Regions from separate parts of the Lentilactobacillus hilgardii genome, predicted to be linked through region 2. Evidence: a T-box and tRNA genes for the amino acid it is inferred to sense, from the RefSeq annotation. Region 2 holds a T-box; the other holds one or more tRNA genes.
The links. The T-box of region 2 lies ahead of leuS (leucine--tRNA ligase). A T-box ahead of a tRNA ligase gene usually reads a tRNA of that ligase, here a tRNA-Leu.

Region 1 (9,151 bases), 140 kb from region 2:
TCAGAAACACGGTTACCAATAAATGTCACAACGGATCCTATCAAAATAACAACAATTCCAACCAACATTGGTGTTGTCATCTTTTCATGAATGGTTATCATCGCAAGGATAGGTGCCAAAGCCGGTTTGATAAAAAACACCAAAGAGGCAATCGAAACACCATCAAGCTCCATCGCTAAAAAATAAAAAGCAAATCCCCCACCGGTTACACATACCCCAATGAAAAATAGAACCCCGAAATGTGCTAAATTAACATTTGTTAAAACTGGAATATTCGCAAATTGTTTCATCCAACTGATTGAATTCATAGCATTCGAAATAAAACGAACATGTGTCAGTAAAACTAAAACAAACAACTCTGCAGACCCGGCTATGAATGTATAAGCTGTCATTGTGATTCCGTCAAAGCCTTCAAGAATCGATCCCCATCGAGAAATAATACTGTAGAGACCGAACGTTAAAGCTGATAGAATGCCAAGAATGGTGCCCACCGGATTTGTCAAATTAGCAGGATTAACAATAATCAATAGACCGATAACGGAAATAACCAGCGAAATCATCGATACCCGATTCAACTTTTCATGAAGAATCAGAAAGGCAAAAATCAAGGCAAACACAGGATTGCAACTAAACAAAACAGCTATTGTAGCAGGTTTACCGTAAACAATTGCTAACTGATAAAGTGTCATGCTGACGATAATACAAAGAAAACCCGTCAAAGCAAAGACCAGCCAATCCAAAAGCATTAATTTTTGGCCTGCCCGCTTAAGATGATGATTCGCCAATGGCAACAATACTAACCCGCCAATAAAGAAACGAATCAAATTTAATTGAATGGGACTAAATTGATTACTAACCGCTTTTAGCACAATTTCCATAGAACTAAACATTAAAGTTGAAATTAACACACACAATAATGATTTTCTCATTTTTGCCTCCCTATATTTTTTGAACCAAAACCATTAAAATCGGAATAACAATCAAACTAAGTAAAGTGGTCTCTGCAACCATAATTGATGCATATTCCGAATCAGCATGATACAACCGGGAAACAACTGGTGCATTGGTCATGATCGGCATAGCAGACTGCATAATGAAAACCTGTTTCATAAGAGTTGGCATCCCCGTTGGAATAACCAAAAGTGACATCACTGCAGGCGCAAGCAAAAATCGGCCAAATAAAATCAAAAAATTGCTTCGATCAAAATGAATATTACTCAAATCAACGCTATTAATTGAAATCCCAATAAAAATCATTGATAACGGAATTGTTAGGCCACCAACGTAATTTAAATCCTGCATAATAAAGTTTGGTAGCTTAGCATGTAATAGTACCAAAATAACGCCTACCACAAAACCCAGAAGCGGTGGAGAAAAAACCTTTTTTAACGTTTTTTTCCAATTAACAGCAGCCTCGCTGCCTACACCGTCCTTTTGAATCAAATACACACCTAACGTCCAAAAGAAAGTCGTGTTAACCATGTAGTAGACCAAAACAAACGGTAGACTGGGACTATGAAACAGTGCCATGTTCACCGGAAGCCCAACAAAAACTGTATTGGAATTAGAAAACATTGACTGGAACAACCCAGAATGAATCTTCGGGATCTTAAATAATTTGACGATTACTATCGACACTATGTATAGTAAAAACATTGAAACAAAGGGAAATAAAATGTCAGGAAGTGTTGTTAAAAGCTTCTTGGCTGTAAACTTTTCCATTATGGTCGATACCATGTAAGCAGGCAACGCTATCTGGGTAACAAGCCTAGCAATCATGCTCGTCATCTTGCTATCAAACCAGTCATTTCTGGCTAAAATGAATCCCAATGCAATCATGATTAAAATGATCAGCACCCCAGAAATTGCTGAAACAAAAACACCCATATCAATTCCTCACCTCAATTCTTAAAACTGTAACGAGTTATTATTATAACACAATTAGAATCCACATTCTGCTGTAATTTTATACAACAGAAAAAAGATCCATTTTGCGTTAATATTGAAGTTGTCAGTTTTAAGAATGATTCGTTATCTTAAGAACAAAAGTTGGTGATCACTAACTTTTGCTTCAAACTAGACAAGAATTGTTAAATTATGTTTAAATAACGAAGTATTTGTGCAATCAACCTGTAAAGTGCAATATACTTTTGTAAGAATTTTTTGTAAATGAGGAGTCAATATGCCATCAGACAAGAAACGGGATTTTGAACCCGTATATTCACGTAGGGCTGATAAAAAGCCACATTATAAGAAAAAGAATCGACGAAGGCGACGGATTGTCGGCTGGAGCATTTTTGCAGTACTGTTGCTGATCGTTGGAGGAGGACTACTTTGGGGTTATGGCGCGTATAAGAGCGCCAAAAAGACTTTTAAGCAAACCTATGACTCTACCAACGTTCAAAAGGAGCGGAATGTTTCATCCGTTATCAAACAAGGAAAGCCACTTTCAATTCTGTTACTTGGCACCGATACCGGTGCGCTGGGACGTCATGATACCGGGCGGACTGATACAATGATCGTTGCCACCGTTAATGCCAAGAAGAAAACGATTCATTTGACCAGTATTGCTCGGGATACAAAGGTTGTTGTCCCTGGTGATACCCAACCATATGAAAAGATTAACGCTGCCTACACAATTGGTGGCGCTGGAACAGCGGTCAAAACTGTTCAGAATCTTTTGGACATTCCAATTGATTTCTACGCCATTATTAACATGGGTGGTTTGGAAAAAATGGTCAATGCCGTTGGCGGTGTCGATGTGAAGCCCCCCCTTACCTTTAATTATGGCTATGCTCATGTCGTAAAGGGGCATAAGACTCATTTAAACGGTCGCCAAGCCTTAGACTATTCACGAATGAGAGATGATGACCCGTTGGGGGATTATGGCCGTCAGGCTCGCCAAAGACAGGTTATTAAGCATTTGGTCATGAAAGGACTGGGAATTACTTCCCTGCCGAGATATAAATCCATTCTTTCATCACTAAACGGTAATCTAAAAACTGACATGACTTTTGATGATATGATTGCTGTCAGAGCAAAATACGGAGATGCAACCCATCATATCAAATCCCAGACCTTACAAGGTCAAAATGCAATGATTGACGGGCTGTCATATCAGGTCGTACCGGACAATGAATTACTCCGTGTTTCTAATGATATTCGAAAAACACTCGGATTGTCTGAATCAAGTAAACTTAAAACACAACAGTCCCAAACCGATTCAACTAACGGATACTCAACGGGCGGTTACTCAAGCACAACTGGTCAGTCATCAGCTTATAACGGTTACTAATTTATTCAAAAAAGCAGTTTGGATAACATCTAAATGATGTTGTCTAAACTGCTTTTTTTATTCCGGTCACACAAATACGCCACCGGCATATCCTAAAATGCCTAAAAGAAATAAAAGCAAAATCACCCAAATTGGAGATATCCGATGACGAATCAACCAAATACAACTAATTGTCAGCAATAACGCAGCAATCGCTGAAAATAGAGAATTGATCCACTCAATATGTCGAAATATCACTATCCTTGTTAAGTCAAAATCAACTTTTACCCACTTGGCAATAAAAATACCTGTCATAAACATACCAAAGACCGCAGAAGCTCTTGTAACAGTCTTTAAAATGCCTGACCCAAATAAGTCTATAATATCCGTTCCGTGACGATAACCTATCTGTTGAGCCTTATAACGGAACCCTAGCCGCAACACATTCCAAGCTGCAAAAAAAAGAATAGGTCCCCAAATACCAAAGCCACTCATCACAACACTTGATGCTAATGCAGATAAAACAGGTCGAATTGTCCCATTCCATACAGGATCTCCAATGCCACCCAGTGGACCCATCATTGCCGTTTTAACAGAAGTAATTTCATTTGCACTGATTGGCTGACCATCAGCTTTTTTCTCTTCCAAGTTCAACACAACTCCAGTAACCAGCGATTGCATAATAGGTGACGTATTGAAAAAGAGCAGGTGGCGTTTCATTGCCGCAACCCGATCTTTTTTTTCTGGATAAAGCCGTTTTATTGCCGGCGATAAGATAAAGGCAAAGCCAAGGTTTTGCATGCGTTCATAATTCCACGAAGCCTGTTCGAACCCTGAACGCCAAAAAATACTGATAAAGTCTTTCGTTTGAAGTTTAGGCTGATTATTTAATTTATTTTGCTTATTATTAAAATCCTGACCCATCGTTAATTACCAATCCTCTATAAATCATCTAATTCCTTATCAAAATTATCCTGTTCGTCAATATCACTGCTATCCTCGGACGAATTGGGATGTTGATTGGAAAACCAAATATAAATAATCGTTAAGATAATTCCGACTATAGTCAGAATAAAAATATTAAGACCAGATAAAGCCGCTAATAAAAAGCCGGCCAATAACCACCACCAAAGATTTTTATCAATAGTCATATTCATAATAATAGCGAATCCAACTGCTGCAATCATCCCTATCGAAACGTCAATTCCGTTGGTAATGACACTAGGAATTCGATTGGTAAGAGAATGAAGATAACCGGGACTGATCAACATGACTAAAAATGTTGGTACAACAACTCTTAGTCCCTGAAGGCCCAAACTCAAAAGATGAATTCGATCCAGCCAAGCCAAATTACCCTCTTCGGCCGCTTGATCTGCTCGATGAATCAACATTGCCATTCGCTTACGAATGAAGACATTTAATAGTTGTCCGACAACAGCAAATGGAATCGTAAAAGCAATCCCATGTTTAATACTAATAGCTGCCGGCCCACAAACCAGCAAGGCGGAAATGACAGCAGGCAGTCCTATATCAGGTGCTACCGCAGCACCAACATTCATCCAGCCAATTGTAATCATTTGCAAAGTTGCGCCAAGCAAAATTCCCGCGCTTATGTTCCCAGTTGCCGCTCCGACTAATGTACAGGCAACCAATGGTTGGAAAAGTTGCCATTCATCCAAAATACCATCCATTCCCACAAAAAAAGCTACTAATAAGACAAGTACCCCAGAAATGATTCCCATTATTTTACCTTCTAATCGACCTTAAAATTCTTTTTTTTGATTAAATTCACTAAATTAATTTTTTTATCAGCGGGGATCTTTTGAGCCGTTACTTCCAAGTGAAAGTCATTTGTCAGTGTCTGAATCTGTTTTGCAATATCATCATTCATGGCAACTGCATCGGTAATCATTGTCATCCCGTCTTCGTATGCAATACTACCAACGTTGATACCAATTTTGCTGAAATTTACTCCACCTTCAGCTAATCGCAGCATGTCTTTGACATTTTCCGTTAGAAGTAATGTATTAAATGAATCAAACCGAGCATCAAAATAGGCTCGAATCATTTTATTCACGGAAACGACATTTGCCCGAACACCAGGCGGTGCCACCTGCGTAATCAATGTTTTCCTGAGATTGTCTTTTGCAACAGTATCCGAAACAACCATAATCCGATTAGGCTTTACATATCTCGTCCAGAAAGTTGCAACCTGGCCATGCAGAAGTCGGCTGTCAACTCTGGCTAAACGAATATCCATTGTCATAGCAAGTCATCCTCCCCATCACTTTGATCCGGTAATTCAAACTGTTTAATAGAACTTGCAGCAACGTTGGTTAAATGATCAACTACCTTTGATAAACTCTGATCTTTGATCATATAAGCTTCCAACAATAAAGGTAAATTCACACCGGCAATTAAAGCATTGTGTGCCGGATCTTCAGCCACGAACTTGGAGGCCGCATTAAAGGGTGAACCACCCCATAAATCGGTTAGAATCAATACATCATTTCTTGGCAACTTTTTAAAAACATCTTTAAATTTACTTTCCAGCGCATCAATGCCATCACTTGGTGCCAATGTCACCGCGGCTACATTCTGCTGCTTGCCGGCAATCATTTCTGAAGTATGAATTAGTGCTTCTGCAAATTCGCCATGACTGGCAACGATAATTGAAATCACTTATTTCACTGTCCCTTCCAAATCAACTTAAAAACAGTTGAACACTACTGAACCTTCATCAATTGTTAAATCAAATATAACACGGCTACCATTAAAGCTCATTCAGCCAAACTTCCAATCGTTAACAAATCCGCTGGTGTTTCAAAATAATAATCACTATTAGCAAAATCAACGGTTTTTTTGGTTCGCCAGCCTGCAAGTCCAAAAGCAACGTGAGCTGCATGTGCTGCCTGCAGATCATAGATCGTATCACCAATATAAATAGTTGCTTTAGGATCCGCATTTAACTTTTCAATGCCCTTAAGGATCAAATCGGGAGCTGGTTTACCGTGTTTGATTTCATTTGAAAAGACAAATGCGCCAAAATAGTCATCCAATCCAAATCTTGTCACATCGCGATGAAACTCATCTTCTATTTTTGAAGTTGCAATTGCAAGACGATTGTTTTTATCAGCATGAAGTTTCGCCAAGCTATCGATAATGCCATCATATACCTTAGCATCATCTTTATAATTTTTAATTTGATCAAACCATTGTTTTCGCACAGCTTCAACGTCTTTAACACCTAAGATTTTAAGTGCATCCGAAGCCGTAATGCCAAATACCTTTTTGACATCATCATAACTAACGTTATAGCCATTGGCCCGTAACGTTTTGTGAAGCGGCAACAGGTACATTTTTTCTGTATCAATTAATGTGCCATCAACATCAAAAATATAATCATTCATCTCTGTTCAAATCTCCCTTAAACCTCATTATCTTTTGCTTCTTCTACTTCCAACATAACTCGATCCTGCCAAATCGGCAATCATATTCATTAACTAATCCCATTTTTCTTCACAATACTTTTTCACTTACTTTCTGAAAGATCGGATTAACATGAGCCATCTTGAAATTTTCTCACAAAGTTTTGCATGAAAAAAGTCCGAACCACTACTAAAAGTAATGACTCGAACTTAGATATGCGGCCAAGAAGATTCGAACTTCCACCGGGATAATTCCCGACAAGATCCTTAATCTTGCGCGTCTGCCAATTCCGCCATGGCCGCATCAACGAATAAAATTATAACAAAAATTTCGTAGGATGACAATCTATTTTTGAAAAATATTCACGATTAACCTTATTTTATTCGTTTTTCAAGTCACACAAGCCCTATTCGCCGCGAACAGTTGCACCTTGTTCATCGACTTCCAATAATCTCAAACTGCCATTTAAATTTTTTTCCTGTAATTCAATTCTCAATTGCGTTAACGCTGATTTTTCGCCAAGTGTTGCAACTGTCGGCCCTGCTCCGGATAAATAGGTGCTGTAAATGCCCAACTCATGAGCTGTCTCTTTAATCACAGCCATTTCGGGAACTAAGTCTTTACGATAAGGTTCGTGGAACTGGTCATCTTCAATTAAAGAGACCGCCTTATCAAATTTCCCCTGTCCTACCAGTGCAATAAATACATTTTCCTTACTGCTTGCCCTAACCGCAGTTTGATAAGCAATTGTTTGAGGAAGTTTCTTGCGACTTTGAGCTTCACTTAAACCATCCGGTCGGATATAAACTAATGCATAAAGGTCGGGTAATTCCAGCTTTGTTGCAATCGCGTGCTTTCCATCAAATGTTGAGACAGCCAGCCCACCCAACATTGCGGCAGCAACGTTTTCAGGATGAGTTTCAAATTTTGCCCCCATCGTTATCTGATCATCCAGTGGTAACTCTAGACTTCCCAGCGCGTTTGCAATCTTTATTCCGGCAACCACCGCTGTCGTACTTGATCCCAATCCATGAGCAATCGGAACATCAGAAATAACAGTCAACTGATGAGGATGAATATCAGGGTCAACTTTCAAAACAGTCTGCACAATCAAATTACGCTCATCAGTGGGAATATCGCTCCCCAATGCATGATTGACTTTCCAGTGATCGGTTTCCTCCTCCACGATAACGGTATAGTACATATGAAGTGCAATTCCAACAGAATCCATTCCTGAACCGACATTAGCAGAAGTGGCCGGAACTCGAATAATAATTTTTGCCATCGAACACATCTCCCTAATCACAATGATTTATCCAAACAGAATCTTATCTATTACCTATTAATGACTAAGCACTTGCTGAAATCAAGCGTAATTGACTTCGACATCTTCCGCAAACATACCGCTTCAAATCAATCTTTCTCTTTCTATGATACTCTAAGCCACAATGAGGGCATCGATAAAAATACCTAAACGGGGTTCTTCTTTCATTTTCCGACAGCCTGGGTGCATATCTGGATCCCCCGACCGCTTTTAACAATTGTTTGAACTCTTTTGTATTATGTTTTCCTGAATAGCCTGCTAAGTGTAGGTGGTAGTGGCATAACTCATGCTTAATGATCCCGATTAAAACATCATGGGTACCGTGATCATCCATTTTAGGATTAATATCAATATCATGCGAGTCCAAGTGATACCGACCGCCCGTTGTTTTCAAGCGATGATTAAAATAAGCGTGGTGATTAAAAGGTTTAGCAAAAAATTGAAGCGATACTTTTTCCACTAAACGCTGTAATTGTTGATCTGTCACGAGAAAATCCTTTCTAAACCTCTGAACCTAATCAGCAGGTTCAATCATTGACAATTGAATTCGATGCCGATCGACATCTACTGAATCTATCCAAACCGTTACAATATCACCTACCGAAACCAGCTTACTGGGATCTCTAACAAACGTTTTGCTCATTTTGGAAATATGCACCAAGCCATCCTGCTTAACGCCAATGTCCACAAAAGCACCAAAGTCGACAACGTTTCGAACCGTTCCCTGAAGCTTCATTCCGGGCTTGAGGTCTTCCATGGTCAAAACATCTTTTTTTAACAAGGGTGTCGGCATATCATCCCGTAAATCCCTGCCTGGTGTCTCAATTCCTTTAACGATGTCCCTTAAAGTTTCTTCTCCAATATCAATTGTTTGCGCAACCACAGGTAAATCCAAATGGACTAATTTTTCAGCCACAATCGGTTTCCCTAAATCATTAATTGTAAGGTCGTATTGTGAAAGTAATTTAGTTGCGGCTGAATAACTCTCAGGATGAATATCCGTATTATCAAGCGGATTACTGCCATTAATAATCCTTAAAAATCCAACTGATTGTTCAAATGCTTTAGGACCTAATCTTGGAACCTTTTTTAAATCCGTTCGATTGCTAAACTTTCCTGATTCG
Region 2 (9,151 bases):
CGACTTTGAAACGGCTTCACCAATTATTAAAGGTGCGGATGTCATCGTCATTGGGCCGGGATTGGGAACGGACAATATTGCACTATCTTTATTAACAAAGACATTTGAGGTAGCTCATACAAATCAAACACTGATTATCGATGGTTCGGCTCTGACTTTACTCGCTCACAATCACCTGTCATTACCTAAATCATCCCTCAACATTCTGACCCCTCATCAGATGGAATGGCAGCGGGTTTCCGGCATTGAAATTGCGGATCAAAATCCAACCGCCAACCAAAAAATTGCAGATCAGCTCAAGGCAATTGTTGTTGTTAAATCACATAGAACCGAAGTCTATGCAAATGGAAAAGTTTATCAAAACACTGGAGGAACACCTGCACAAGCTACTGGTGGAATGGGCGATACCCTTGCCGGCTTAATTGGTGGGTTTACCGCACAATTTGAAAATAAAACAGCTGCAACGTTAGCCGCCGTTTATACCCATAGCGCAATTGCTGATAAACTTGCCAAAAAACAATACGTTGTACTGCCACATCAAATTAGTGAAGCACTCCCTAAATTTATGTTTAAAAATCAGGAAAGCAAAAACGATGATTAAAGGCAATCTGCCAACTTATTTTATGAGTAAACCAAAACGGATTTGGCACATTGGATCCTATCTCCAATTTGTCGAATCCGTTTTTAGTGCCTTTTATTTAATTCTCAATAGCTGCCTAAATCGTGCACTCCTCGGTCCCAAAACCATATCTGCGACTCTGCTTTTAAGGCAGAAGTAAGCGTAAACGTACCCACCGAAAGCAACCCCTATGACCGTCACAACAAGACTGGCAATTCTGCCAAAAGGCGTTGAAACCAACCCTACCAGGTAATTCGCACCATACACAGCTGCAAGTGTCACTACATACATGAGCAGTGAATAAAGGCCAATTTTTCTAAAAGCCCAATTTAAATTTTTCCTTTCGAATCCAAATTGACGATTTAACGACCTGATAATCAGCCAGTTGGCAATCGTCAGCCCGACCGCCGTTGATAATAATGGACCAAACGCACCAAGATAGTAAACACAAGGCCATTGAATAATGAATTTAATTAATGTTCCAACTGCAAAAAACTTAACAGCCCGTCTATTTTGGGAAAGCCCCTGCATAACAGCCGAGATGACCACAAACATCCCCATTGGAATCGAAATCATCGATGAAAACGTCAGGATATTTGCTCCTAACGCTTCCTCATTAACACCATAGAACAAACGATTCAGTGGGCCGGCAATGGCAGCCATCCCAAGAGCCGCCGGTATCATGACAAACATAAATAAAACCATAATCGTTGAATTTTGCTTGGCAATTTCTTTTTTATCGCCATTTGTCAGCGCAACGGATAACATTGGCACAGCGGTAATAGCGAGTGCGGAAGACAGCGATATGGTAATCATAATCAACTTATTTGAATTTACGGCAAACATTGCGTAAAGATCCGATAACATGTCATTGGAATAATTTGTCGCCATTCTCATAATTTTAAAAAAGGTAAATTGGTCAATCAACATGAAAATTGTAATGCCCGCACCTAAAATAATAAACGGAACCGCTTGGGTAATGATTTCATGGTAAAGTGTCCTGGGCTCCACATGTACTTTATTACTGCTATTTGAAACCAGAGAGCGAAATGTATCACGCCGACTGACATAATACCAGCCTAACGTCAACAGGCCTGCAACCGCACCGATAAAAGCCGCAAAAGTCGATTGAGAGACTGCGGTTACCCAATTACCATTGAACACTCTCATAATTAGAAAAGCCGTTATTAACATGTAGGCAACCCGAGCCAGCTGTTCAACAAATTGTGAGATTGCAGAAGGCGCCATTTGTTGGTAACCTTGAAAATATCCCCTGGTTAAACTCATCGTTGGGATAATTAAAATTGCCCAGGCTAAGGAATGAAGGACCGGAACAACATTGGCGTTTCCGCCATCTATCAACGGTGCACCAAAATAAAGTGCTGCAGCACAAATAACACCGGTGCCGATCGCTAATACCAAGCCCCGTTTATATAGTTGAACGCCAATGCCGTACTCATTCAAAGCATTATAATGCGCAACCTGCTTCGCAATTGCCGAAGGAATACCGGCAATCGCTGCAATCAGGAAAAAGCTGTATATGTTGTACCCTAACCCATATAGTGCATTTCCCCGAAAAAAATAATCGCCAAACCATATTCCCCACGGAATAATATAAACGGCACCTAAAAATCTGCTTAAAATACTGCCAGCGGTCATCCAAGCCGATCCGGACAACATTTGTTCCCTGGAATTATCCGAGTGGCTTTGATTATTATCAATCATGATTGTTCCTGCTTTCGTCTGCTTTACTACACTCGTTATATTTTAATAAAGATTCAGATCAATAGCAATCTGGCGTTAACATATTAAAAATTACTTAAGCATCGGCCGATTTATGGAACTGTAATCAAAAAGTATTGTCATTAAGGCTCTAAATGCACTAAAATATTGCTATATGTGTTAAAAAATCGTAGAGGTGAAAAGTTTGTGAGTAAAAAGAGAATCGAATGGATTGACGTTGCTAAAGCAATCGGTATTGTTGCGGTTGTGTTTGGTCACGCCATGACACGCCACGGTACAATGTTTCATTTTTTATATTGGTGGCATATGCCGATCTTCTTCATTATGGGGGGATTTTTCTTAAAGCCGATTATCAATAATAATTGGTGGGGGTTTTTCAAAAAACGGATTCTGCCGCTATTAATTTCTTATTTGATTTGTGGTGGCGGTTTAATCCTACTATCCCATTTTGTTAGGGGGGAGAGTTGGTCATATACAACATTTTATTTTGTCAGACTGCTTTGGGGCGGCCGAACACTCAATCACTACCTGAGTGTCTTCTGGTATATTAATGTTTACTTATTGGCTTTGGTACTTACATCGATCGTAATTACATACGTTAAGACTCGCGAATACCAAATTATCATTGCCTTTATTTCATTAATTGTTTCAACCAGTTACAAACACGTCTGGTTCTTTAAATGGAAGTACATTCCATGGGATTTTGATGTTGCTTTCATTGCATTATTCTTCATGTTATTTGGATATTTGTACTTCCATAAAATTCAACAATTTGTCAAAGATTTATGGATTATGATCCCTTGTGCGCTAATTACACTTTGGATTTTCTGGATGCAGCATATGGACCGGTTCAATTTTGCACTCTTTCTGAAATCCAAAATTATCCATGCGACATTCCATCATATTCCAATTTCCCGTGTTTCTTACATTCTGTTTATTCCAATTTTAGTCTGCATGGTCGTCTTTAGCTTTAGTTACTACTTCTGCAGATTCTTCCCACAGTTTATTATTAAACCGGTTCAATTACTCGGACAACAGACACTTGGTATTATGTATCTGCATAAAGCAGTCATTGATATTATTGACGAAATGGGATATAAAAGTGCTATCATGGAAACTATTTTGGCAGTTATTATCTCGTTCGCTTTATCATTACTTTACGGTTATATTAAACGAAAAGTTAAGGGAACTTCAAATAAGGCGGTCAGTTAAATTCAATGATGTTTAACAAATGGTCAAGACATAATTGCATTTTGTATTGCATCATCGATTAAATGAACTTGAACAATAGTCAATATAAAAAAGTGATGCATGACTTTACGGCATATGCCCCAAGAAGTCATGCATCACTTTTTTATATTAACTTGTTGTTATTGACCTTAACTCTACTTTACAACGATATTAACAATTTTATTTGGAACAACAATTACTTTACGCACTGTTTTACCATCCAAATAACGTTTAACATTCTCATCATTTTTCGCAGCCGACTCAACTTTGTCTTTAGCTGCATCACGAGCAATCTTTAGATGTGAACGAACCTTACCATTCACTTGAATAACCATTTGAACGGTATTCTCAACCAATTCACTTGCGTCATAGGTCGGCCACTTCTCATAAGTAATAGTGCCATCATGTCCTAATAGGTTCCACAATTCTTCGGCAATATGCGGTGCCAACGGCGAAAGCATCTTAACGAACCCTTCCATATATTGAATTGGAAGTGCATCTGCCTTATAAGCATCGTTTACGAAAACCATCATTTGTGAAATACCAACATTAAATCGCATATGGGCAAAATCATTTGTCACAATCTTAACGGTTTGATTATAAACTTTGTCAAGATGGCCGTCATTAATCGTTGTCACTCTGTCTCGCAAGTGATTGTTATCATCAATCATGAGACGCCATACCCGATCCAACCAATGATGGGCACCATTGATACCTTCAGTACTCCATGGCTTGGCAGCATCAATTGGACCCATAAACATTTCGTAAACTCGGAGGGTATCAGCACCGTATTCATCGACAATATCATCAGGATTAATGACATTCCCCTTTGATTTAGACATCTTTTCGTGGTTGGTACCCAAAATCATCCCTTGGTTGACCAATTTTTGGAATGGTTCCGGTGTTGGGACTACGCCCAGATCGTACAGGAATTTGTGCCAGAATCTTGCGTATAGCAGATGCAAAACGGCATGCTCAGCACCACCAACATAAAGGTCAACGGGTGACCAATACTTCAATTTCTCCGGATCTGCAATGGCATGATCATTATGTGGATCAATATAACGTAACCAGTACCATGAACTTCCTGCCCATTGTGGCATCGTATTGGTTTCCCGCTTACCTTTGCGCCCATTTTTATCAACAACGTTAACCCAATCTGTCAAGTTGGCAAGTGGGCTTTCTTTCCCGCCGGAAGTTTGAATGTCCTTTGCTTTTGGCAATCGAAGTGGTAATTCATCTTCGGGAACCAAGGTTGTTTCACCATCTTCCCAATGAATAACAGGAATCGGTTCACCCCAGTATCTTTGACGACTAAAGATCCAGTCTCGAAGTCGATAATTAACTTTCTCTTTGCCGGCATCATGATCCTTAAGCCAGTCAATTGCCGCTTTAATGGCATCTTCTTTGTTCATGCCGTCCATAAACCCTGAATTAAAGTGAGGACCGTCACCTGTATAAGCAGCATCAGCTACATCGCCACCTTCAATAACCGGCACGATTGGTAAGCCGAACTTCTTGGCAAACTCATAATCACGGTCATCATGAGCCGGAACGGCCATAATTGCACCTGTACCATATGATTCAAGCACATAATCACCAATCCAGATTGGTACCTCTTTTCCGTTAATAGGATTGATCCCATAAGCACCCGTAAAGACACCACTTTTATCTTTATTTAAATCGGTTCGTTCCAGATCAGATTTACGTGAAACCTTTTCCTTGTACGCATCAACCTCTGACTTCTGATCGGGAGTTGTAATTTGGTCAACCAATTCGTGTTCAGGAGCCAGCACCATATATGTAGCACCAAATAAAGTATCGGGCCGGGTTGTGAAAACTTCGATTTGATCATCGTCATGACCTTTTACCTTAAAGAAGACACTTGCCCCACGCGAACGACCAATCCAATTTCTTTGTTGTTCTTTAATACTTTCAGGCCAGTCTACAGTATCCAGATCATCAATTAAACGATCAGCGTAAGCAGTAATCTTTAATACCCACTGACGCATCGGCACACGGTATACCGGATAGCCACCACGCTCTGTTTTGCCATCTACAACCTCTTCATTGGCGACAACCGTACCACCCATAAAATCCGGAGCCCAGTTGACTTCTATGTTGTCCTCGTAAGCAAGGCCTTTCTTATAAAGCTGTTCAAAGATCCATTGTGTCCACTTATAATAGGCCGGGTCAGTCGTATTAATTTCGCGATCCCAATCGTATGAAAAACCAAGCGAGCGAATTTGACGTTTAAATGTTTTAATATTTTGAGCAGTAAAACTACGAGGATTGTGCCCCGTCTTCAGCGCATATTGTTCCGCAGGCAGTCCAAAAGCGTCCCACCCCATAGGATGAAGAACATTCTTCCCCTGCATCCGCGCCATCCTGGCCATAATATCTGTTGCCGTATAGCCTTCGGGATGTCCAACATGTAATCCCTGTCCAGACGGATAAGGAAACATATCCAAAACGTAGTACTTATCTTTACTGGTATCATCCAACGTTTTAAATGTTTTATGTTCTTTCCAGTAATGTTGCCATTTTCGCTCAATTACTTCATGATTGTATGCCATTTTTACAACTTCCACCTTTCAAAATTCTTCAAATTAACGAAAAAATGCCCTATAAGAAGCCATATTTAACTTCCTATAGGACGATTAATCGCGGTACCACCTATATTCTTAACGTCGACTACGGACATTAAGCACTTAATGATCGATAACGGCGATTAACCGACCTGACTTACTGAATTCAATCAAGCATTCGACGATGAGTTCGTCACAAATTAATCCGAATTCTCAACAACCATCCGGTTTCTGAAATCAACTTGTCATTACTAATTCGTCTCTTCATTTTCACTAATATTGAGATTATTGCCTATTATCATAACAAATCATTATGCAAAAAACAATACGTGTGCGTGCTATAATAATGGTATTCCAGCTAAAAACGAAAGTAGCGAAAGTCATGATCTTAAAAGTACGGAATAAGTCATTTTTATTAGGCGTTAGTGCTTTCATTGTTTTCTTGATCTTTATGAGCGGCGTCTTAACCCACGCTGATTGGATAAGTAACTTTGACAGTCAAGTGAGTCAGTTTGTAAGAAGTGATCTCACACCTAAATTAACCTTGTTAACCATTCATTTTACACAATTAGCCAATGTCATACCGGTCATTTCATTCACACTCGGCATGACGCTGATCTTGACTTTAACAGACCATTTCCGGGCTGCGGTCTTTCTAGTCATCAACAGTCTGGGGCTGTCTGGCCCTGTCAACATGTTAGTCAAACACTATGTGAATCGCCCACGTCCTACCCTTCATCATTTAGTAACCGTTCACTCCACCAGCTTTCCAAGCGGGCATTCGATGAGCGCTATGATGATTGGAGGGAGCCTCATCATTATCGCAAATCACTTGTTAAAAAAGCGAAGTTACCGAGTGATCTTTGATATCCTAATTGGATTACTTATTTTCTTCATTGGTATTAGTCGAATTTACGTTGGTGTTCATTTTGCCAGTGATGTTGTAGGCGGTTGGTCGTTAGGTCTATGCCTATTATTACTAAGTCAATTTGTCTTTAATCGATTTTTGGGAGGGACAGCATGAACCAATTACCAAATGCACTGCAATTTAGTCATCAGCTTTTAAAAGAAGCTGTATCAACCGGTGATCAAGTGATAGACGGAACTATTGGGAACGGAAACGACACATTATTGTTGGCCAAATTAGTAGGCGAAAACGGGACAGTGTATGGTTTTGATATTCAGCAACAGGCCTTACAACATACTATTAGCTTACTCAAAAAAAATCTTTCCAGTCTCCAAAATGTTCAACTATATAAAAAAAGCCATGCTGAAATTGACAATATTTTAGACGACAACGTTAGAATTTCAGCCGCTATCTTCAATTTAGGTTACTTGCCGGGTGGCGATAAATCAATTATCACAAAAAGTACATCCACATTAACAGCATTAACAGCGTGTTTAAAAAAATTACAGATAGGTGGACTGGTTGTGATGGTGATTTATTACGGCCATCCAGGTGGCAAAAAAGAGGAAAAATCTGTTGTTAATTTTTGCCAGAATTTACCACAAAAAAACTTTGCTGTCTTGAATTACAGTTTTGTGAATCAGGCACATGAACCACCATTTGTTCTCGCCATTCAAAAATTAAAATAATTTCATAACGCCTTATTTTCAGCCACTTCTTCACTTGATTGGAAATAAGGCGTTTTTATGGCCTTTGATCCTGTACATCTGTCTTTTTTCGATCAAACCAATTAATGGCGTATGCGGTTAAAATCAATATTAATCCTACAACGAAAACGTTGTGAAGCGAACTATATAAAATCATCCTTAATTTTGGTAGGATCGCGCCGGACAGTTCATTAGCGGTTTGCGGATTAATGAGCTTATCCATCATTTTTAGCGTTGCACCATCTGTTTGACGGACACCTCGAAGCATTGTCATATTCATCACAATTCCAAAAACAGAAATCATTAACGTCTGCCCAAGCGTCCGGCAAAGCGTATTAAAAGAAGTTGCAACTCCGATTTCAGTCGGTTTAACAACGTTTTGGACACTGATAATAGACGTAGTGGTGGTTAATCCAAATCCTATACCACAAATAGTCGATATCAATAAAAATGCTGTAAATGGCGTGTATGCGGGTATCACTACCATCGTAATGGCACCGATCAGAATAAAAGCCAAACTAATATTAATGATTTGGGAGGGTGATAATTTTACCAATAATTTTCCCGCTACAAATGATCCAACGATCCACATCAAGGAACTTGGTGTCACAGCAAATCCTGCCATTGATGCCCGAAGTCCCAAGATTCCCTGCGTCCAGTCCGGTAAATAAACTTCGTAAGCAATCAAAAAGCCACTCATTAAAGCAATTACCAAATTTTGAACGACAAAAGTCCGATTCCCAAAAAGTTCCATTGGAATTAATGGGTCGGATGCCAGTCGCTCTTTTCTGATAAACATCATTGCCGACACAATTGTCAGTATTGTACAGCCTGCTACGATTTCCCAGCGAATCGGCGTTTGTCCAATCACTTGAAAAGCGTACATGACAGCTAACAACATAATTGTCAGCCAAGCCGTTCCGCCAATATCCATTTTGCTTTCAATCTTTCTCTTTTCCTCATGTAAGAAAAATTGAATCATTAATAATACAATTATCCCGATTGGCAAGTTAATAAAAAAGATCCAGTGCCAGCTGAGATTATCGACAATAAATCCACCAAGCAATGGTGCGATAACGGAAGCAATGCCCCAAGCCGAACTATTTAGCCCTAATACTTGGGCCCTTTTTTCAAGAGGATATATATCAGCAATAATCGTATTAGCGACCGGTAAGATTGCGCCTCCCCCAATACCTTGAATTGCCCGCCAAAAAATGAGTATGATCATTGAGTTAGAAAGCCCCGACATAACCGATCCAATAATAAATATAGTTGTCCCAATCATAAAGATTGGTTTACGGCCAATGCTATCGGCTAATTTACCGTAGATGGGTGTTGCAATTGCATTGGTTAGAAG

Region 1: it has a tRNA-Leu gene. The T-box ahead of leuS (leucine--tRNA ligase) is inferred to sense a tRNA for this amino acid. The anticodon was not compared.

What each region holds. Positions count from the first base shown of each region.
Region 1 is NZ_CP047121.1:2,022,689-2,031,839, forward strand. Features, by position in the region: gene GQR93_RS09530 (DMT family transporter) at 1-929, opposite strand, end outside; gene GQR93_RS09535 (AEC family transporter) at 940-1,887, opposite strand; gene GQR93_RS09540 (LCP family protein) at 2,183-3,295, shown strand; gene GQR93_RS09545 (PTS system mannose/fructose/sorbose family transporter subunit IID) at 3,362-4,198, opposite strand; gene GQR93_RS09550 (PTS sugar transporter subunit IIC) at 4,216-5,016, opposite strand; gene GQR93_RS09555 (PTS system mannose/fructose/N-acetylgalactosamine-transporter subunit IIB) at 5,028-5,540, opposite strand; gene GQR93_RS09560 (PTS sugar transporter subunit IIA) at 5,537-5,956, opposite strand; gene GQR93_RS09565 (HAD family hydrolase) at 6,055-6,684, opposite strand; tRNA gene GQR93_RS09570 (tRNA-Leu) at 6,920-7,005, opposite strand; gene thrB (homoserine kinase) at 7,110-7,988, opposite strand; gene GQR93_RS09580 (SprT family protein) at 8,053-8,514, opposite strand; gene GQR93_RS09585 (Tex family protein) at 8,542-9,151, opposite strand, start outside.
Region 2 is NZ_CP047121.1:1,877,966-1,887,116, forward strand. Features, by position in the region: gene GQR93_RS08825 (NAD(P)H-hydrate dehydratase) at 1-601, shown strand, start outside; gene GQR93_RS08830 (putative polysaccharide biosynthesis protein) at 695-2,344, opposite strand; gene GQR93_RS08835 (acyltransferase family protein) at 2,549-3,574, shown strand; gene leuS (leucine--tRNA ligase) at 3,748-6,168, opposite strand; T-box leader at 6,242-6,454, opposite strand; gene GQR93_RS08845 (phosphatase PAP2 family protein) at 6,563-7,204, shown strand; gene GQR93_RS08850 (class I SAM-dependent methyltransferase) at 7,201-7,776, shown strand; gene GQR93_RS08855 (MDR family MFS transporter) at 7,832-9,151, opposite strand, start outside.